DNA from 4 places in the Kocuria sabuli genome. Region 4 is predicted to be linked to each of the others. Evidence: riboswitches for the same ligand, from Rfam matches in the RefSeq annotation. Region 4 holds a riboswitch; each other region holds the start of a gene.
The links. Region 4 has a riboswitch for S-adenosylmethionine ahead of RE027_RS16405 (O-acetylhomoserine aminocarboxypropyltransferase/cysteine synthase family protein). Riboswitches for the same ligand answer to the same signal wherever they lie in the genome.
Positions count from the first base shown of each region.

Region 1: another riboswitch for S-adenosylmethionine. It lies ahead of RE027_RS02825 (bifunctional o-acetylhomoserine/o-acetylserine sulfhydrylase); the one in region 4 lies ahead of RE027_RS16405 (O-acetylhomoserine aminocarboxypropyltransferase/cysteine synthase family protein).
Region 2: another riboswitch for S-adenosylmethionine. It lies ahead of RE027_RS02630 (MetQ/NlpA family ABC transporter substrate-binding protein); the one in region 4 lies ahead of RE027_RS16405 (O-acetylhomoserine aminocarboxypropyltransferase/cysteine synthase family protein).
Region 3: another riboswitch for S-adenosylmethionine. It lies ahead of RE027_RS15565 (ABC transporter ATP-binding protein); the one in region 4 lies ahead of RE027_RS16405 (O-acetylhomoserine aminocarboxypropyltransferase/cysteine synthase family protein).

Region 1 is NZ_JAVHZE010000002.1:119,182-124,300, forward strand. It holds gene metX (homoserine O-acetyltransferase MetX) at 1-183, opposite strand, end outside; gene RE027_RS02825 (bifunctional o-acetylhomoserine/o-acetylserine sulfhydrylase) at 180-1,571, opposite strand; SAM riboswitch class IV at 1,648-1,763, opposite strand; gene RE027_RS02830 (VOC family protein) at 1,904-2,542, shown strand; gene RE027_RS02835 (CPBP family intramembrane glutamic endopeptidase) at 2,596-3,375, opposite strand; gene RE027_RS02840 (S9 family peptidase) at 3,567-5,119, shown strand, end outside.
Region 2 is NZ_JAVHZE010000002.1:79,286-84,404, forward strand. It holds gene RE027_RS02620 (methionine ABC transporter permease) at 1-628, opposite strand, end outside; gene RE027_RS02625 (methionine ABC transporter ATP-binding protein) at 625-1,701, opposite strand; gene RE027_RS02630 (MetQ/NlpA family ABC transporter substrate-binding protein) at 1,698-2,573, opposite strand; SAM riboswitch class IV at 2,674-2,790, opposite strand; gene dxr (1-deoxy-D-xylulose-5-phosphate reductoisomerase) at 2,836-4,104, opposite strand; gene RE027_RS02640 (GlsB/YeaQ/YmgE family stress response membrane protein) at 4,247-4,519, opposite strand; gene RE027_RS02645 (monocarboxylic acid transporter) at 4,739-5,119, opposite strand, start outside.
Region 3 is NZ_JAVHZE010000020.1:52,624-57,742, forward strand. It holds gene RE027_RS15555 (LLM class flavin-dependent oxidoreductase) at 34-1,452, opposite strand; SAM riboswitch class IV at 1,530-1,644, opposite strand; gene RE027_RS15560 (CoA-binding protein) at 1,751-2,215, opposite strand; SAM riboswitch class I at 2,356-2,460, shown strand; gene RE027_RS15565 (ABC transporter ATP-binding protein) at 2,466-3,305, shown strand; gene RE027_RS15570 (aliphatic sulfonate ABC transporter substrate-binding protein) at 3,380-4,417, shown strand; gene RE027_RS15575 (ABC transporter permease) at 4,414-5,119, shown strand, end outside.
Region 4 is NZ_JAVHZE010000024.1:18,822-23,940, reverse strand. It holds gene RE027_RS16405 (O-acetylhomoserine aminocarboxypropyltransferase/cysteine synthase family protein) at 1-1,218, opposite strand, end outside; SAM riboswitch class IV at 1,268-1,377, opposite strand; gene RE027_RS16400 (Lrp/AsnC family transcriptional regulator) at 1,498-1,950, opposite strand; gene RE027_RS16395 (thiamine pyrophosphate-dependent enzyme) at 2,205-3,380, shown strand; gene RE027_RS16390 (alpha-ketoacid dehydrogenase subunit beta) at 3,377-4,432, shown strand; gene RE027_RS16385 (dihydrolipoamide acetyltransferase family protein) at 4,429-5,119, shown strand, end outside.

The DNA of each region.
Region 1 (5,119 bases), on a different contig from region 4:
CTCCACGAGCACCGCGTTGGAGCCGTCCGGGGCGAGCACGCCCCAGGTCTCGTAGGCGATCCGGACCTCCGGCAGCCGGAAGCCGGACTCGAGTTCCAGCGTCCCGATCCCGGCGTGCCGCGGCACGCCGTCCTCGCGCACGCCCGGACCGGCGTCGGCGCCCCGCACGACCGTCACGCTCACTCCTTCCCTCCGGGCACGGCCGCTGCCGCGGCGAAGCCCTGCTCCAGGTCCGCCAGGATGTCCCTGACGTTCTCGAGGCCCACGGACAGGCGCACGAACCCGGGCTCCACGCCCGACGCGAGCTGCTCCTCCGGCAGGAGCTGGCTGTGCGTGGTGGACGCGGGGTGGATCACGAGCGAGCGGACGTCGCCGATGTTCGCGACGTTCGAGTGCAGCGTCAGGGCGTCCACGAAGGCCGCACCGGCCTCCCGCCCGCCCTCGAGCACGAACCCGAGGACGGAGCCCGCGCCGCGGGGCGCGTACTTGCGCGCCCGGTCGTGCCAGGGCGAGGACTCCAGTCCCGCCCAGCTCACCGTGCGCACGTCCTCGCGGGCCTCGAGCCAGCGGGCCACCTCCCCGGCGTTGGCCACGTGGCGCTCCATGCGCAGGGACAGCGTCTCGATGCCCTGCGCGATGAGGAACGCGTTGAAGGGGGAGATCGCCGAGCCGAGATCGCGCAGCAGCTGCACCCGGGCCTTGAGGATGTACGACAGGTTGACCCCGAACGCGCCCTCCGCGCCGAGCGCCTGGGCGTAGACCAGACCGCCGTAGGACTCGTCGGGCTGGTTGAAGCCGGGGAAGCGCTCCGGGTACCGGCCGAAGTCGAAGGCGCCGGAGTCCACGATCACGCCGCCGAGCGCGGTGCCGTGCCCGCCCAGGAACTTGGTGGCCGAGTGCACCACGATGTCCGCGCCCCACCGGAAGGGCTGGACGAGGTACGGGGTCGCCACCGTGTTGTCCACGATGAGCGGCACCTCGTGCTCGTGGGCGATCCCGGAGACCGTCTCGATGTCGAGGACGTCGTTGCGCGGGTTCGGGATGGTCTCGGCGTAGAAGGCCTTGGTGTTGGGCCGCACGGCGCGCCGCCAGGCCTCGGGGTCGTCCGGGTCCGCCACGAAGGTGCTCTCGATGCCGAGCTTGGCGAGGGTGAACTTGAACAGGTTGTAGGACCCGCCGTACAGGCTGGGACTGACCACGACATGGTCCCCCGCCCCCGCGAGGTTCAGGACCGCGAAGGTCGTGGCCGACTGCCCGGCACTGAGCAGCAGGGCGCCCACCCCGCCCTCCAGCGCGGCGATGCGGTTCTCCACGACCTCCGTGGTCGGGTTGCCGATCCGGGTGTAGATGGGACCGAGCTCCGCGAGCGCGAAGCGGTCCGCGGCGGCCTGTGCGTCCGGGAAGACGAAGGACGTGGTCTGGTGGATCGGCAGGGCGCGGGAGCCGGTGACCGGGTCGGGGCGCTGGCCCGCGTGGATCTGCTGGGTCTCGAAGGACCAGCCCCCCGGGTTCTCGGGGGTGGGCAGCTCGGCCGCGGGGGCGTCGGTGGGGGAAGCGGGGGACTCGGACATGCCGGGACTCCTTGCGGGTGTCAGGGGTCCGGTGTCCGACCGTGGTGGTGCTGCCGTGCGACGGCCGGGCACCGAGGACCCGCGCTTGCTCGCTCGCCGGTCGCGAGGAGCCCGGTCTTCACCCAGGGCACCCCACCGCGGTGGAGGGTTGCCGGCCAGCTAGCTGGGGCTTGGACGCTGGCGCTCATGACCTGGGCAACATTGTCCGGATTCCGGCGACGCGGCGTCAAGCCGGGCCCGGCGAGTCCCCCGGACACGGTCTGTGCGCGGCGGGCTCCGGCACGGCGCGGACCGATTTGGAGACGAAACTCACACGGTGCCACGATGAGCCCATGAGAGTCGACCACGTGTCCTACGCCTGCCGCCCGGAGGGCCTGGCAGCCACCACCGAGGGCATCGCCGACCAGCTCGGGATCGAGCCGGTCAAGGGCGGGGTGCACCCCCGTTTCGGTACCCGCAACATGATCCTGCCCCTCACCAACCACCAGTACGTGGAGGTCGTCGAGGTCCTCGAGCACCCCGCCGCGGAGAAGGCGCCGTTCGGCCAGGCCGTGCGTGCCCGCTCCCGGGCCGGCGGCGGCTGGATGGGCTGGGTCGTCGAGGTCGACGACCTCGCTCCGTTCGAGGACCGTCTCGGCCGCCGGGCCGTGCCCGGCCACCGGGTGTTCCCGGACGGCCGGTGCCTGGAGTGGCACCAGATCGGCGTCAAGGGTCTGATGGCGGACCCCCAGCTGCCGTTCATGGTGCACTTCGACTCGGGCCCGGAGATGCACCCCTCCCAGGCGCGGCTCACCGACGTGGGTCTGGCGGGGATGTGCATCGCCGGTGCGCCCGAGCGGGTCACCGAGTGGCTGGGTGCGCCCGTGGAGACCGCGCTCGACCAGCTGAGCGTGGACTGGCGCTACCCCGCGGGCACCCCCGGCCTGCTCTCCGTCTCCTTCGCGACCCCCGACGGCCTCGTCACCATCTGAGCCGGAGCACGGGCTGCACCGCGGGCCGGGGCGGGTGCGCCCCGGCCCGCGCCTCAGCCGAGCAGCCAGGCGGTGCCCAGGAAGCCCACGGCGTCGAGCAGGAAGTGCGCGACGACCAGGGGCATCACCCGCCCGGTGCGCCGGTAGAGCTCGGCGAACACGAGGCCCATCACCACGTTGCCGAGGAAGGGACCGATCCCCTGGTAGAGGTGGTAGCTGCCGCGGAACACGGCCGTGACCGCCAGCACCACCGGCCAGCGCCAGCCGATCCGGGTGAGCCGGTCGGTGAGGAACGCGACCACCACCACCTCCTCCACGAGGGCGTGGCGCAGCGCGGAGAGCAGGAGCACCGGCACCGTCCACCAGTGCTCGGCCAGCCCCGACGTCGTCACCTCGGCGGTGAGGCCCAGGGCGCGGCCGGCCGTGTAGAGGGCGAGCGTCCCGAGACCCATGATCAGGAACAGCACCGCGCCCAGCCCGAGGTCCGGGAGCGGCATCCGGGCGTCGAGCCCGATCCGCCGCCGCGCGATGCCCAGGGCGCCCGCGGACCCGGCGAGCAGGTAGAGCGCGAGCAGCACCGGCACCAGGTCCAGCCCGATGCCCGTGAGCTGGCGCAGCAGGTCGAACAGCGGCTGGAGGCTCAGCGGCGGGTTCATGGTCGTCCGCGCCTCGGAGAGCGGTCCGCGGGCGAGCTGCTCCGCGAGGGAGAGCACCGCGTAGAGCGCCGAGGCGCCCAGCGAGACCCCGAGCACCAGGAGCACCTGCACCCACAGGTCGGCGCGGGTGGAGCCGAAGGCCGGAGGGCGCGGGGCGAGGTGCGAGGGGGTGCTCATGCGGACATTCTGGCACCGGCGGGGCCGGGCCCCGGGCCGGGAGCGCACGCACCGGTGCTGCTCGAGTCCGGGGGGCGACCGCCGGCCGCGGCGCCCCCGGGGGCGAGGTCGCCGGGCCGGTCGAGGCGCTCCGCGCCGGGCGGCACGTCGCGTCCGCCGGGGGCCGGCCCGTCTTCCCTAGGATGGGAGTCATGACAGCCCTTCCCCCGCAGATCAGCCGCCAGCCCGTGGAGCGCGCCTTCCACGGCCACGTGTTCCCCGACCCCTACGAGTGGATGCGGGCCAAGGAGTCCCCCGAGGTGCTCGCCCACCTGGCGGCGGAGAACGAGTACGCGGAGGCCAGCACGGCGCACCTGGCGGGACTGCGGGAGTCGATCTTCGGGGAGATCAGGAACCGCACCCAGGAGACCGACCTGTCGGTGCCGAACCGGCGCGGCGACTGGTGGTACTTCTCCCGCACGGTGGAGGGTGGCGCGCACCAGGTGTTCTGCCGGGTCGCGGCGGCCACCACCGGCGACGTCCTCGCGGACTGGACCCCGCCCGTCGTCGAGCCCGGGCTCCCCATGGCCGGGGAGCAGGTGCTCCTCGACGCCAACGCGGAGTCCGCGAAGCACGAGTTCTACTCGCTCGGGGGCTTCGACGTCTCCGAGGACGGGGAGCTGCTGGCCTGGTCCGAGGACGTCACCGGCGACGAGCGGTTCACGCTGCGCGTGCGCGACCTCACCACCGGGGCGCTGCTCGCCGACGAGATCCCCGACACCTTCTACGGGTCCTTCCTCACCCCCGACGCCCGCGCGGTCTACTACACCGTGGTGGACGAGTCCTGGCGGCCCCACCAGCTGCGCCGGCACGTGCTGGGCACCCCCGTGGCCGAGGACGTCGTGGTCCACGAGGAGACCGACCCCGGACTGTGGCTGGGCGCCGGGCTCTCCGCGGACCGGCGCTGGATCGTGGTGGAGGCCATGTGCTCCGAGTACTCCGAGCAGCTGATCCAGCCGGTGGCGGAGCCCGGGGCGCCGCTGCGGGTCGTGCTGCCGCGCACCGACCGGGTGCTCTACGAGGCCGAGCCGGTCCTGCTGGACGGGCGGGAGCAGATCCTGCTGACCCACGACCACGAGGCCCCCAACTCCCGGATCTCCCTCATGGACCCGGCCGACCTCGGCCGTCCGGTCGCGGAGGTGGCGCTGCGCGACGTCGTCCCGGCCTCGGACACCGTCCGGGTCCACGGCTGCGCCGTCACGGCCACCCACCTGGTGGTCTCCGTCCGGGCGGAGACCACGCTGCGGGTCCGCCTGCTCCCCCTGGCCGGCCTCGGCACGCCGGCCCAGGCGGCAGCGGTGGAACCGGCGTTCGCCGAGGAGCTCTACACCGCCGGCGTGGCCGCCGCGGAGCACGACGCCCCGGTGGTCCGGCTGTCCTACACGTCCTTCACCACGCCCCCGCGCGTCTACGACCTCTTCGCCGCCGGCGCCACCGGGGACGACGACGCCCTGCCCGCCGACCCCGTGCTGCGGCGCGAGGCCACCGTGCTCGGCGGCTACGACCCCGCCGACTACACGGTGGAGCGGGACTGGGCGAGCGCCGCGGACGGCACCCGGATCCCCGTCTCCCTGGTCCGCCGGGCGGACCTGGACCCCGCGGTCCCGGCGCCGGTGCTGCAGTACGCCTACGGCTCCTACGAGCACAGCACCGACCCGTCCTTCTCGGTCGCCCGGCTGTCCCTGCTCGACCGCGGGGTGGTCTG
Region 2 (5,119 bases), on a different contig from region 4:
TGCCCACCAGCTGGACCAGCTGGACGAGGACGACGATCACGGCGACCGCGGCCCACGTGACCTCGTCGTTGAACCGCTGGTAGCCCAGCCGCAGGGCGAAGTCGCCCAGGCCGCCGGCACCGATGGCCCCGGCCATCGCGGACATGTCCGTGATGCCGATGACGAGGAACGTGTAGCCGAGCACCAGCGGGCCGAGGGCCTCGGGCAGGATGACCGTGGTGATGATCCTCCCCCGGGAGACGCCCATGGACCGGGCCGCCTCCACGACGCCGGGGTCCACCGACATCAGGTTCTGCTCGACGATGCGCGCCACCGCGAACATCGCGCCGATGGTCATGGCGAAGATCGCGGCGTTGGGGCCCAGGCGGGTCCCGACGACGTCCTCGGTGACCGGGCCGAGCGCGGCGAGCAGGATGATGAACGGGATCGGCCGCACGAAGTTCACGACCAGGTTGATCGCCTCGTGCACCGCGCGGTTCTCCAGGATGTTGCCCCGGCGCGTCACGTAGAGGCCCACGCCGACGAGCAGCCCGAGCAGTCCGGCGAGCAGGAGGGTGACGGCCACCATGTAGAGGGTCTCCCCGAGCGCGGAGAGCAGCTCGGGACCCAGGACGGTCCAGTCGTTCATGCCGCCACCTCCCGCAGGGTCGTGATCCGGGAGAGGTCGTCGACCACGTCCTGCACGGCCGTGTCCTCGCCGGTCAGCTCGAAGGTCAGGGACCCGAAGGACTCCTCCTGGAGCACGCTGATCCCGCCGTAGGCGATGGTGAAGCGCACGCCGCGGGCGGCGCCGTCGGAGAGCACCCCGCCGATGTCCACGCCGTCGCCGACGTCCACGATCACCAGCCGCCCGCGGTGGGCCCGGCGCAGCCGCTCGACCTCGCGCTCGTCCGGCACCGAGTGCAGCACGGAGGAGACGAAGCGTCGCGCGGTCCCGGTCCGGGGCCGGGCGAAGATGTCGACGGTGGAGCCGTGCTCCACGACCTTGCCGTCCTGCATCACGGCGACGTGGTCGGCGATGGCGCGCACGACGTCCATCTCGTGCGTGATGAGCACGATGGTGATGCCGAGCTCGCGGTTGACCCGCTGGAGCACCTGCAGCACCTCCTGGGTGGTGTCGGGGTCGAGCGCGCTGGTGGACTCGTCGGCGAGGAGCAGCTTCGGGCTGGTGGCGAGCGCCCGGGCGATGCCCACGCGCTGCTTCTGACCGCCCGAGAGCTGCTCGGGGTAGTTGCCCGCCCGCTCGGACAGGCCCACGAACTCCAGCAGCTCCGCGACCCGCGCGCGGCGCTTGTCCTTGGGCCAGCCGGCCCGCTTGAGCGGGTACTCGACGTTGCCGGCCACGGTGCGGGACGTGAACAGGTTGAACTGCTGGAAGATCATCCCGATCTCCTGCCGGACGGGTGCGAGCTCGGTCTCCTTCCGGCCCGCGACCTCGAAACCGTTGACCGTGAGGGAACCCGAGGTGATCGGCTCGAGTCCGTTGATCAGGCGCACGAGCGTCGACTTCCCGGCACCGGAGTAGCCGATCACGCCGAAGATCTCCCCCCGCCGGATCTCGAGCGAGACGCCGTCCACCGCGACCACTTCGCGCCGGGCCTTCGCCGGGCCCGTGACGAAGGTCTTGGTGACGTCCTCGAAGCGGACGATGACGTCGCCGTCGGGGTGGCGGATCCGGTCCGGGTCGGCCGGAGCCGTCACTTCTCGAGGTCCTCGGCGTACCGGTCGACGACCTCGATCAGCTCGTCCTGCGCGACGTCCATGGACACGGCGGTGTCCTTCGTCTCCGCCTGCTCGGCCGCCAGCACCGCGTCCGTGTGGAAGAGGTCGGCGACCTGGTGGAGGGTCTCGTCGTCCTTGTTGCCTCCGGTGGCGGCGAAGAAGTTGACGTAGGGCAGGGCGTTCTCGTTGTCCTCGCCGTCGGAGTACAGGGCCGAGTTCGGGTCGATGTCGGCCCGGGTGAGGAACGTGTTGTTGACCACGGCGCCGGCGGTCGAGCTCATCGACAGCACGGTCTGCTCGGCCGAGACGGGCGTGACCCGGACCTTGGAGGCCTCGGTGTCGATGTCCAGCTCGGACGGGGCCGTGGTGTCGGAGGTGAACTCGACGAGCCCGGCGGACTGCAGCAGCAGGAGCGCGCGGGCGAGGTTGATCGCGTCGTTGGGCACCGCGATCTCGTCGCCCTCCTGGATCTGGTCCAGGGACTCGTAGCGCTCCGAGTAGAGGCCCAGCGGGTAGATGGAGGTGGACCCGATCGGGACGATGTCCTCGCCCGAGTTGTTCCGGTAGTCGGCCAGGAACGCCCCGTGCTGGAACCAGTTCATGTCCAGGTCGCCGCTGGTGAGCGCGGCGTTGGGCTGGTTGTAGTCGGTGAACTCCACGAGCTCGACCTCGACGCCGGCCTTCTCCGCCTCCTCCAGGAAGGCCTCGTGCACCTGGGTCCGGCCGTCGGTGCCGATCTTGATGACGCCGTCGTCGTAGGGCGCGGCCGCCTGGTCGGAACCGCCGCAGGCGGTGAGGGTGAGGCCGAGGGTGGTGGCGAGGGCGAGGTGGGTGAGGCGCTGCGATCGCATGTCATGCCTTTCCGTGGATCCAGGATGTCGGAGGTCTCCGCCGGACCCGACGGGTCCGGCGGCCACGGTCGAGGGCGCGCCGGAGGGCGCGTCCACGGTCGAACCGTACTTGCCGCCGGCCGTCGATGGCCGGTGCCGGATGGTTCACCTGGGGCACCCCACTACGGGAGAGGGTTGCCGCCCAGCAAGCCAGGGCTTCGCGCTGGGACTCGTCATCCGCCCGACAGACTAGCACGTGCGGCGGGGGCCCGGACCGGCCCCGTCAGCGGCCGAGGAGCTCCTGGGCGCGGCGCCGGGCCCAGCGCTCGGCCTCCAGGACGGCGTCGAGGTCCAGGTGGCCGCGGTCCTCGTGCTCGCCCAGCACCTTCTCGACCGTGTCCACGATCACGGGGAACCGGATCCGGCCGTCGTGGAAGGCGTGCACCGCCTCCTCGTTGGCGGCGTTGAACACCGCCGGGTGGGTGCCTCCGCGCTCCCCCGCGGCCTTGATGAGGTCCACGGCCGGGAACGCCTCGCTGTCCAGCGGCTCGAAGGTCCACTCGGCCGCGCGGGTCCAGTCGCACGCGGGCGCCGCACCGGGTACGCGGTGCGGCCAGGCCAGGCCGAGTGCGATGGGCAGGCGCATGTCCGGCGGCGAGGCCTGGGCGAGGGTCGAGCCGTCCACGAACTGGACCATGGAGTGCACGACCGACTGGGGGTGGACCACCACGTCGATGCGCTCCAGCGGGACGTCGAAGAGCAGGTGGGCCTCGAGCACCTCCAGGGCCTTGTTCACCATCGTCGCCGAGTTGGTCGTGACCATGACGCCCATGTCCCAGGTGGGGTGCCGCAGCGCCTCCCGCGGGGTGACCGCCTCCAGCTCCGCCCGGGTACGGCCGCGGAACGGGCCGCCCGAGGCGGTCAGCACGAGCCGGTCCACCTCGGCGGTGCTGCCGCCGCGCAGTGCCTGTGCCAGGGCCGAGTGCTCGGAGTCCACCGGGATCAGGGCGTCCGGGCGCCCCGCGGCCGCCTCCTTGACCAGCGGGCCACCGGCAATCAGCGACTCCTTGTTCGCCAGCGCGAGCCGGTGCCCGGCCCGCAGGGCGGCCAGCGTGGGGGCGAGACCGATCGAACCGGTGATGCCGTTGAGCACGAGGTCCGCCTCCGGGTGCCCCGCGACCACCGCGGCGGCGTCGGGGCCGTGGAGGAGCTCGGGGCGGTAGTCGGCGGCGCCGGCGGACGAGGCGCACTCGGCGATCAGCCGGACCAGCTCCCGGACGTCGTCCCCGGTGCCGCTCGTCGCCACCAGGGCGGCGCGGGTCGCCACGGCCTGCTCCGCCAGCAGCGGCAGGTGGCCACGGCCGGCGGCGAGGGCCACCACGTCGAACGGCGTCGCGCCGTCGAGGGCGTTCGCGGCCCGCACGACGTCGAGCGCCTGGGTGCCGATCGAGCCCGTCGAGCCGAGGACGCTGATCCTGCGGGGACCGGCGGCGGCCAGTGCGCGCAGCTCGGGCGTCGGGCGGTTGCGGAGCACGGAGGAGGGGGACGTCATGGCCCCAGTATCCCCCAGCGGGCACCCCCGGTGCCGCGCACCGACGGGCCGGCGGGGGTGCGGTGCGCCCCGGGCCCGGGATGCGCCGAGGCCCCGCCCACCATGAACGGTGGACGGGGCCTCGGCGACCGACGGGGTCGGATCAGCGCGTGGTGCGGCCCTTGCGGCCGGTGACCGCGCCCCAGATGAAGAGCACGATGAGCGCTCCCACGACGGCGGTGATGATCGTGCCGATGTCGAACACGGAGTCGAGGCTGCCGATCCCGATCAGCGAGCCCAGGAAGCCTCCGAGGAGGGCTCCGACGATGCCGAGGACCATGGTGACGATGATGCCGCCGCCCTGGTTGCCCGGCATGATGAGCTTGGCGAGGGCGCCGGCGATGAGGCCGAGGACGATCCAGCTGATGATTCCCATGATGGCTCCTTATCCGTCCCGCGAGGGACTTTCATTGTACGCAACCGGTGAGTATCCAAGGAATATCCTGCGGTTGCTCCTGTCCCCACCCTATCCGACACTCAGCCGCCTGTCCGTTTCCTTTAGCGAATCACTTCGTGTCCCCGGACACGGGCCGGCCCGCCCGAAGCCGGAGCCTCGGGCGGGCCGGAGATCCTCCCAGGTGGGAGCGGGACGTCCTCAGTGGGCGACGGGCTTCTCCGCGCCGATGCCTGTGAGGGAGCGCACCTCCATCTCGGACTGCTTGACCGGGTCCTCGAGACGGCGTTCCGTCATGGAGCCGATGAAGCCGAGCAGGAAGGAGGCCGGGATCGAGACGATGCCCGGGTTCTGCAGCGGGAACCACGCGAAGTCCGCCGTCGGGATCATCGACGTCTCGGCACCGGACATGACCGGGGAGAAGATGATCAGGCCCACCGAGATGAACAGGCCGCCGTACATCGACCAGACCGCGCCCCGGGTGGTGAAGCGCCGCCAGTACAGGGAGTACAGGATGGTCGGCAGGTTCGCCGAGGCCGCGACCGCGAAGGCGAGCGCCACGAGGAACGCGACGTTCTGGCC
Region 3 (5,119 bases), on a different contig from region 4:
GCGCGAGAAGTCTGGCGCGGACCGGGGAACGGCTCAGGACGTGGGCACGCGGGCGGGCGTGTCCGCCGCGGAGGCCCTGCCCGCGTAGGCGCCCCGGTACCTCGCGGCCGGGTGGGTGTCCAGCACCTTGGTCCGTCCGGCGCCGTAGACGTTCTCGCGCAGCGTGGTGCCCTCGTACGCGGTGCGGTAGCGGCCGCGCTTCTGCAGCTCCGGCACGACCCACTCCACGAAGTCCTCGAACGAGCCCGGGGAGACGTGGTAGGCGAGATTGATGCCGTCCAGCCCGCCGTCGTCGATCCACCGCTCGAGCTCGTCGGCCACGGTCTGCGGGGAGCCGACGATCGGCACGCCCATGCCACCCATCGAGATGTGCTTCGCGACCTCCCTGACCGTCCACTTCTTGTGGGGATCGGCCGTGGTGAAGGGGGTCAGGAAGGACTGGATCGAGTCGGTCTTGATGTACTCCAGGACGTCGTCCTCGTCGTACCGGCCCAGGTCCACGCCGGACCAGCCGCCCACGAGGCCCAGCGCGCCGTCGGCGTCCGCGTACCGCTCGTAGTCGCGGCGCTTCTGCTCGGCCTTCGCGTCCGTCTCGTCGACGATCACGTGCAGCATGGCGAAGATCTTGAGGTCGTCCCGGTCCCGGCCCTGGGCCTGCGCCTCGTCGCGCAGCTTGTCGGTCACCACGCGGGTGAGGTCCGGGCGGATGCCGCCCACGAACACCGCCTCCGCGTGGCGGCCGGCGAACGCGCGTCCGCGGGAGGAGGCTCCGGCCTGGAAGATCAGCGGGGTGCGCTGCGGGGACGGCTCGGTCAGCCCGATGCCGGGGACGTCGAAGTACTTGCCGTGGTGCTGGATGGGGTGCACGAGGGAGGGATCGGCGAAGACCCCGTTGGCCCGGTCGCGCTTGACCGCGCCGTCCTCCCAGGAGCCCTCCCACAGCTTGTAGCAGACCTCCATGAACTCCTCGGCGATCTCGTAGCGCTCGTCGTGGGAGATCTGCTCCGTCAGCCCGTGGTTCTCGGCGGCGGACTTCAGGTAGGACGTCACCACGTTGAAGCCCATCCGGCCCTTCGTCAGGTGGTCGAGGGTCGCGAACTTCCGGGCCAGCGGGTACGGCTGCTCGTAGGTGATCGCGCTGGTCACCCCGAAGCCCAGGTGCTTCGTCACGGCCGCCATCGCGGAGATCTGCATGAAGGGGTCGTTGACCGGGATCTGGGTGGCGTCCTTGATCACCGGCGCCGCGGAGTTCTGGTACACGTCGTAGTACCCGACGACGTCCGCGAGGAACATCGCGTCGAACAGGCCCCGCTCCAGGACCTGGGCGACGTCCGTCCAGTACTCGAGGGTGTTGTACTCGTCGGCCCGCGAGCGCGGGTGCTTCCACAGGCCGGGGGCCTGGTGGCCGACGCAGCTCATGTCGAAGGCGTTGAGGGCGATGCGCTTGCTCATGGGTGGTCCTCCCGGATCGCTGACGACCCGCGCCCGTGCGTCCTGGGGACCTGCTCGCGGGTCCGACGCACTGGTGGGCGCCGTACTTGCCACGAGGCGTGTGCGCCGCGGCCCGATGTTCATCTGGGGCACCCCGCTACGGGAGAGGGTTGCCGCCCGACCAGCCAGAGCTTCGCGTCGGGTCTCGTCATCGTCGTCGCGGACCAGCTTAGCGGCTCGCACCGCGGGCGGTGCAACCTGCGTCACACCGGACCGCGCCCGGAGGATCCGGCCCGGGAGGAGCCGGGAGCGGAGCGGCTCAGGCGGGCGGAGCGAGGGGCGGGGTGCGCCGCGGGTCCAGCGTCCAGCCCCGCTGCAGCCGCGCCCGGAGCTCGATCAGCGGGCAGGTGTCCATGACCACGTCGAGTCCGGCGGCGGCGGCCCGGGCCGCGGCGTCGTGGTCCACGACGCCCAGCTGCAGCCACACGGCCTTCGCGCCGGCGGCGACGGCCTGGTCCACGACCGCGCCGACCCGGCGGGAGTTGACGAAGCAGTCCACCACGTCGACGGGCTGCGGGACCTCGGCGAGGGTGCGGAACCCGGGCTCGCCGTGGACCGCCTTGCCCTTCGGGTTGACGGGGACGATCGTCATGCCGAGGTCGTCGCGGATCCGCGCCGCCACCGGGTGCGCGGTGCGGGCGGTGTTGCCGGTCAGCCCCACGACGGCCCACCGGCCGGGCTGCGTCATCAGGCGGTCGATCACGGCGGGGTCGTTGCGGCTCATGGACCCATCCTGGCACCCGAGCCGCTCCTCCGGACAGTCTCCCGCCGGCCGGGGACGCCGGCCGAGGAGCGGCAGCAGCTCCGCGCGGGCGCCCGGCGGGATTTGCCAGGCACCCCGGGGAGCACGTTCAATGGGGCCGGTAACCATCCGGAGCGGCTGAGAGACCTGGCTCGTCGACGTCGCAGCAACCGGCACGGATCCGTCCGACTCCCCGTGCGAGGTGCTAATGCCAGGACCGATGGAGTTGATCATGGGCACGTCTCTGCTGGGCTCTGCACCGTCCACCGCCACCGCACCGGTCTCCCGCAAGCGCGCCTTCTCGGTGGCCTTCGAACACGTCGGCAAGGCGTTCCCGTCGGGCGGGCAGGCCCACCACGTCCTGCACGACGTCGACGTCACGGCCCGGCCCGGCGAGGTCGTGGCGATCCTGGGGCCCTCGGGGTGCGGCAAGTCCACGCTGCTGCGGGCCGCGGCCGGCCTGGACACCGCCTCGGCGGGCCGGGTGCTCATCGACGGCACGCCCGTCTCCGGGATCGACCCGCGCTGCGCCGTCGCCTTCCAGGAGCCCCGGCTGCTGCCGTGGCGCTCCGTGCGCGAGAACGTCCGCCTGGGTCTGCCCTCCGGGCTGAGCCGGGCCGAGGGCGACGCCGTGATCGACGACCTGCTGCGCCTGGTCGGGCTGACCGCGCACGCCGGTCACCGTCCCCGGGCGATCTCGGGCGGCATGGCCCAGCGCGCGTCGCTGGCCCGGGCGCTGGCCCGCAACCCCGGGGTGCTGCTCCTCGACGAGCCGTTCGGCGCGCTCGACGCCCTGACCCGGATGCAGATGCAGGACCTCCTGCTCACCGTCCACGCGGCCCAGCCGACCACCGTCCTGCTCGTGACCCACGACGTCGACGAGGCGCTGCAGCTCGCGGACCGGGTGGTCGTCCTGGGCCGCACCGGCCCGACCGCCCCCGCCTCGATCAGCACGGTGCTCTCCGTCCCCGGCGAGCGCCCCCGCGACCGCGCCTCCGAGGTCCTCGCCGGGCTGCGGGTGCAGCTGCTCGGCCACCTGGGCGTCGACGCCCACCACCCCGCGGCCCGCTGACCCCGGCCGTCCCCGCCCGCCGGGCACGACGACGACCCCGCGCCGCACTCCGCCCCACCACGAAAGGCCCCACCATGCCGCTCTCCCCGCGCTCCGCCCGCGCGATCCCCGCCCTCACGGCCGTTCTCGCCCTGACCCTGACCGGGTGCATGGCGGGTGAGGGCTCCGGCGAGGCCGAGGCCGGCGGCGACGACACCGTCGTGGTCGACTGGGCCACCTACAACCCGCTCTCCGTCGTCATCAAGGAGAAGGGTTGGCTCGAGGCCGCCTTCGCCGAGGAGGGCACCACGGTCGAGTGGGTGCAGTCCGCGGGTTCGAACAAGGCGAACGAGGCGCTGCGCGCGGAGGCCGTCGACATCGGCTCCACCGCCGGCTCCGCCGCCCTGCTGGCCCGCAGCAACGACACCCCGATCAAGGTCGTCGACCTCTACTCGCAGCCGGAGTGGTCCGCGCTCGTGACCACCCCGGACACCGGGGTGGCGTCCGTGGCCGACCTCGAGGGCCGGACCGTGGCGGCCACCAAGGGCACCGACCCCTACTTCTTCCTGCTCCAGGCCCTCGAGCAGGGCGGCGTGGACCCGGCGGACGTCACGATCCAGAACCTCCAGCACGCCGACGGCCGCTCGGCCCTGGAGAACGGCCAGGTGGACGCCTGGTCCGGGCTGGACCCGATCATGGCCGCCGCGGAGGAGAACGGCGCCGAGCTGTTCTACCGCAACGTGGACTTCAACACCTACGGCTTCCTCAACGCGCACGAGAACTTCCTCGAGGAGCGGCCCGAGGCGGCGCAGACCGTGGTGGACGTCTACGCCTACGCCCGGGAGTGGGCCCTGACCCACCCCGACGAGACGGCGCAGCTGCTCGCCGACGCGGCCGGGATCGAGCTCTCCGTGGCCGAGAAGGTGCTCGAGCGGACCAACCTGGACATCGACCACGTGCCCGGCGAGGAGCAGCTCGCGGTCCTGGAGAAGGTCGGGCCGATCTTCGTGGAGTCCGGGGACGTGAGCAGCCAGGAGAAGATCGACGAGGCCCTCGCGAGCCTCGTGGAGAGCACCCACGCCGAGAACGCCGACGCGGAGCGCGTGGCCGGGGCTCTCGGGGGCGGGCAGTGACGACGCCGCTCGCCCCGGCCGGGGACGCCGTCCGCACCGGCGACCCGGTCGGGGCGCCCGCCCCCGTCGCGGCGCCCCGCCGACGGCCGCTGCTCCGCACCGGGCTGGGCCTGCTCCTGCCGGCCGCGCTGCTGGTGCTGTGGCACGTGCTCTCCACCACCGGGGTCTTCAGCGCCGTCCAGCTGCCCGCACCGCTGACGGTCCTGGAGGCCGGTGCCGACCTGCTGTCCCGGGGCGAGCTGTGGACGCACGTGGGCATCTCCACCCAGCGGGTGCTGGCCGGGTTCCTGCTCGGCGCCGGGCTGGGCCTCGCGGCGGGCTCCTTCATCGGCCTCTCCCGCTGGGGCTCCGCGCTGGTCGGCCCCACGATCGGGGCCTTCCGCGCGGTGCCCTCGCTGGCGTGGGTGCCGCTGCTGCTGCTGTGGATCGGCCTGGGCGAGGACTCCAAGGTGACGCTGGTGGCCATCGGCGCGTTCTTCCCCGTCTACACCACCGTCTCCGCCGCCCTGCAGCACGTGGACCGCAACCTGCTCGAGGCGGCCCGGGCCTTCGGGGTGCACGGGCTGCGCCTGCTCACCACCGTGCAGCTGCCGGCGGTCATGCCCTCGGTGATCTCGGGCCTGCGCCTGGCCCTGGCCCAGGCGTGGCTGTTCCTGGTGGCCGCCGAGCTCCTGGGCGCGTCCATGGGGCTGGGCTTCCTGC
Region 4 (5,119 bases):
GGCGATCCCGCCGGCCCGGCGCTGCTCGGGCGTGAGCCGGCAGTGGGTCATCGCCGCCGGGTGCGCCACGAGGCTGCGGGTGTCCCCGATGTTGGCGACCAGCTTGAACAGGCGCAGCCCGTCGATGAAGGGCCCCACGGCGTCGTCGGGGGCGGCGAGGTCGAAGGAGAACACGGAGCCGGTCCCGCGGGGGAAGTCCCGGGCCGCGATCCCGGCCCCGGGGTCCCCGGGCACCCCGGGGTGGTGGACGCGGGCGACGGCGGGGTGCCCGGCGAGGAACTCGGCCACCGTCAGCGCGGAGGCCGTGTGGCGGGCCACCCGCAGGTCGAGGGTCTCGGTGCCCTGCAGGATCTGGCTGGCGTTGAACGGGGAGAGCGTGGTGCCGAAGTCGTGCACGTACTTGGCCCGGACCAGGTGCAGGTACGGGCTGGCGCCGGCGCACTTGTCGACGAGGCTCCGCCCGCCCCAGCGGGCGCGGGCCCGGGTGAACTGCGGCCACTTCTCCGGCTGCGCGGACCAGTCGAACGTCCCGCCGTCCACGACCGCCCCGGCCAGCGCGTTGCCGTGGCCGCCGAGGAACTTGGTGGCCGAGTGCACCACGATGTCCGCGCCCTTCTCCAGCGGCCGGTACAGGACCGGGGAGGCGAGGGTGTTGTCGACGACGACGGGCACCCGGGCGGCCCGGGCGACGTCGGCGATCCCGGGCAGGTCCGGCAGCGTGGCCAGCGGGTTGCCGATGGACTCCAGCAGGAAGGCCCGGGTGTCGGGACGCACGGCCGCGGCCCACGCGCCGGGGACGGTGGGGTCCACGAAGTCGACCTCGACGCCGTGGTCGGCGAGGGAGTCGGTGAGCAGGTCCACGGTCCCGCCGTAGAGCTTCTCGGAGGCGACGAGGTGCTTGCCGTCCCCCTGGCCGAGCAGGGCGAGCAGCGCCACGGCCACGGCGGACTGGCCGGAGCCGGTGGCCACGGCGCCCGCGCCGCCCTCGAGGTCGCTGATCCGCTGCTCGAGCACGGCGACCGTGGGGTTGCCGGTGCGGGTGTAGGTGAAGCCCGCCCGGGTCTGGGCGAACATCTGCTTGGCGGCCTCGTAGTCCGGGAACTCGAAGGCGGCGCTCTGGTAGATCGGCACCGTCAGGGTGCGCTGACCCGGGTCGTGGTCGGCGCCGGCGTGGATCTGCCGGGTCGAGAGGTCGTGGTCGGTCACGGGGAGGGACATGGCACGGCTCCTGTGCGCTTGCTCTTACCCGCACCGGACGGCCCGCGGCGCCCGGTGGGCGCCCGCGGAGAATGCAGGCCGCTTCCTCATCCGAACCACCCAATGAGCATGGGGTTGGTGCGCGACCCAGTCGGAGCTTGGCGGTCACGTCTCATGAAGCTGGAACAACACTATGTGCAGAGATAGTCGGCGTCGTTCCGCGACGGAAGATGACGTCCGTGACGGATCATGACGTCCGGGTGACGCCCCGTCGCGTTCCCGGAACGCGGCGGGGGCGGGTCACGTCCTCGTGTCGATGTCCTCGAAGATCAGGAACGTCTGCGTGTCCACCACGCCGGGCAGCTGCTGGATGTGCTCGAAGATCACCTGCCGCAGGTGCACGGTGTCCACGGCCCGGACCAGCAGCATGACGTCGAAGTTCCCGCCCACCAGCGCGATGTGGTGCACCGCGGGAATGGCCTGGAGCTGCGCGCACAGCTCCCGCCAGGTGTTCTGCTGGAGCTTGAGCGTCACGTAGGCCGAGGCCTGCAGCCCGGCGCGCACCGGGTCGACCACGGTGCTGAACCGCAGGATCACCCCCTCGTCGCGCAACCGGTTGATCCGGGCGTAGGCGTGGGCGCGGGAGACGTGCACGGTCGCGGCGATCGCGGTCACCGACTGCCGGGCGTCCCGGGAGAGCTCGGCGAGGATCTTCCGGTCGGTCTCGTCCAGCGGCACGGGGGTCGAGAGCACGGCGGGCTCCTTCGGGGTCGGGCGGGAGGGGCGGGCGGGCGCACGGCGGAACCGTGCCGGACGAATCACTGTGTTCCACGCCACAGTAGAGCATTTCGTCCACGCGGACCGCAGTGTTGCCCCCGGGATTCTGCACTTTCCCGGGTTCCTGGATACGAACCCTCCACCGTTCCCATACTTGGCGGACAGGATTTCACCGACCTTCCTGCCTCCCCGCGTCTGCACCCGGCGCGGGGACCGACCGAGGGGACACCATGAGCCAGACCGTCGAGACGCCCGGGGACCCGATCCTCCGGGCCTCCCAGACCTTCGGCATCACGCCGGAGCAGTACATGCTCCCGGCCCGCGGCGAGATCCGGATGGTGGACCCCGCCGGCCGGCTGCTGCCCACCGAAGAGCAGGGCACCGAGCCCGGCCACGAGTACACGCTGCCCGCCGACGACGTCCTGCTGGCCGCCTACGAGCAGCTGGTGGTCGGCCGCCGGGTCAACGACCAGAACTCCGCGCTGGTGCGCCAGGGCAGGATGGCCGTCTACCCGTCCAGCCACGGCCAGGAGGCCTGCCAGGTGGCCGCGGCCCTGTGCCTGCGGGAGGGCGACTGGCTGTTCCCCACCTACCGGGACAGCGTGGCCGTGATGGCCAAGGGCGTGGCGCCCATGGACGTCATGGCGATCTTCCGCGGCGAGTGGCACGGCGGCTACGACCCGCACGAGCACCACGTGGGCATCCAGTCGACCCCGCTGACCACCCAGCTGCTGCACGCGGTGGGCGTGGCCCACGCCGCGAAGCTGCGCGGCGAGGACACCGTGGTCCTGGCCATGTGCGGCGACGGCGCCACGAGCGAGGGCGACTTCCACGAGGCCCTCAACTTCGCCGCCGTCTTCAAGCTGCCGGTCGTGTTCTTCGTGCAGAACAACGGCTACGCGATCTCCGTGCCCCTGTCCCAGCAGTCGGCCGCACCGAGCCTCGCCCACAAGGCGGTCGGCTACGGCATGGCCGGGGAGCGGGTGGACGGCAACGACCTCGTGGCCCTGCTCGCCACGCTGCGCCGCGCCGTGGACCTGGCGCGCTCGGAGTCCGAGCCCCTCCTCCTGGAGGCCCACACCTACCGCATGCAGGCGCACACCAACGCCGACGACGCCACCCGCTACCGCGACGACGCGGAGGTCCAGGAGTGGATCGCCAAGGACCCCGTGACCCGGATGCGCGTCTACCTCGCCGGGGAGGGCCTGCTCGACGACGCGGCCGAGCAGCGCATCGCCGCTGCCGCCGAGGACGTCGCCGCGGTCCTGCGCGACGGCATGAACGCCGACGTGGAGGTGGACCCGTTCGAGCTGTTCCGCCACGTCTACACCGAGCAGACCCCGCAGCTCGCCGAGCAGGAGCAGCTCCTCGCCGCCGAGCTCGCCCGAGAGGAGACCGCACCGTGAGCACCCTCCAGGCCCCCGCCCCGGCCGGCGGGACGCCGGCCGTCAGGCCCGCCACCTTCGCCCAGGCGCTCAACACCGCCCTGGCCGACGCGCTGGCGGCCGATCCCGCCGTCGTCGTCTTCGGCGAGGACGTCGGGACCCTCGGCGGCGTCTTCCGGATCACGGACGGGCTGACGAAGCGCTTCGGCCGCAGCCGCTGCTTCGACACCCCGCTCGCCGAGTCCGGGATCGCCGGCATGGCCGTGGGCATGGCGATGAACCGGATGCGCCCGGTGATCGAGATGCAGTTCGACGCCTTCGCCTACCCGGCCTTCGAGCAGGTCGCCTCGCACATCGCGAAGATGCACAACCGCACCCGCGGCGCCGTGCGCCTGCCGATCGTGCTCCGGATCCCGTACGCGGGCGGCATCGGCGGCGTGGAGCACCACTGCGACTCCTCCGAGGCGTACTACGCCCACACCCCGGGGCTGAAGGTCTTCACCCCGGCCACCGTCGAGGACGCCTACCTCATGCTCCGCGAGGCGATCGACTCCGACGACCCCGTGGTGTTCCTCGAGCCCAAGAAGCTCTACTGGTCGAAGGCACCCGTGGACCTCGCCGAGCTGAAGGAGCGCTACGAGCACCGCGCCCCGGAGCACCGGGAAGGCCGCGCCGTCGTCGCCCGCGCCGGGCAGGACGCCACGATCCTCACCTACGGGCCGTCCGTGCCCACCGCCCTGGCGGCCGCCGCGGCGGCCGAGGCCGAGGGCCGCTCGCTCGAGGTCGTGGACCTGCGCAGCATCGTCCCGTTCGACGACGAGACGGTCGCCGCGTCGGTGCGCAGGACCGGCCGCGTGGTCGTCGTGGCCGAGGCGCCGGGCTTCGCGTCCGTGGCGGCGGAGATCGTGGCGCGGGTGCAGGAGCGCTGCTTCCACTCGCTGGCCGCGCCCGTGCGCCGCGTGACGGGCTTCGACATCCCGTACCCCGCGCCCAAGCTCGAGGAGCACTACCTGCCGAGCGTCGACCGCATCCTCGACGCCGTGGACGACCTGCAGTGGGAGGACCGACCATGACCGTGAAGACGTTCACCCTGCCGGATCTCGGCGAGGGCCTCACCGAGGCCGAGCTCGTGGACTGGCTCGTCCAGGTCGGCGACACCGTCGCCGTGGACCAGCCCATCGCCGAGGTCGAGACCGCCAAGTCCGCCGTGGAGGTGCCCTGCCCCTTCGCCGGGACCGTGCACGAGCTGCACGGCGCCTCCGGGCAGACCCTCGACGTGGGCGCGCCGCTGATCTCCGTGGACACCGGGGACAGGACCGGGACCCCCTCCCCGCAGGGCGGAGGACCGAAGGGCGGGCAGACCTACCGCGAGGAGGAGCGCGCCGGGGCGGACCCCGCGGCCGCCGACGACGGCGAGGGCTCCGGCAGCGTGCTCATCGGCTACGGCACCCCCGCCGGAGGGTCGGCCGGTCGTCGGCGCCGGCCGAGGCGGACGGCCCCCGCCGCCGCCGAGCAGGCGGCCGCGACCGGGGCGGCGCACGACGCGATGGCCTCGGCCCCGCGGCTGGCCCCCACCGTCATCTCGCCGATCGTGCGCAAGCTCGCGAAGGACCGGGGCATCGACATCTCCACCGTGCGCGGCTCCGGGCCCGGCGGGCTCATCCTGCGCCGCGACGTCGCGGCCGCGGCCACCGCCCCGGCGGCGGCTCCGCGGGAGGCCGCCGCACCGTCGTCGGCCCCGGCGGTGGAGCCGGCCGCGC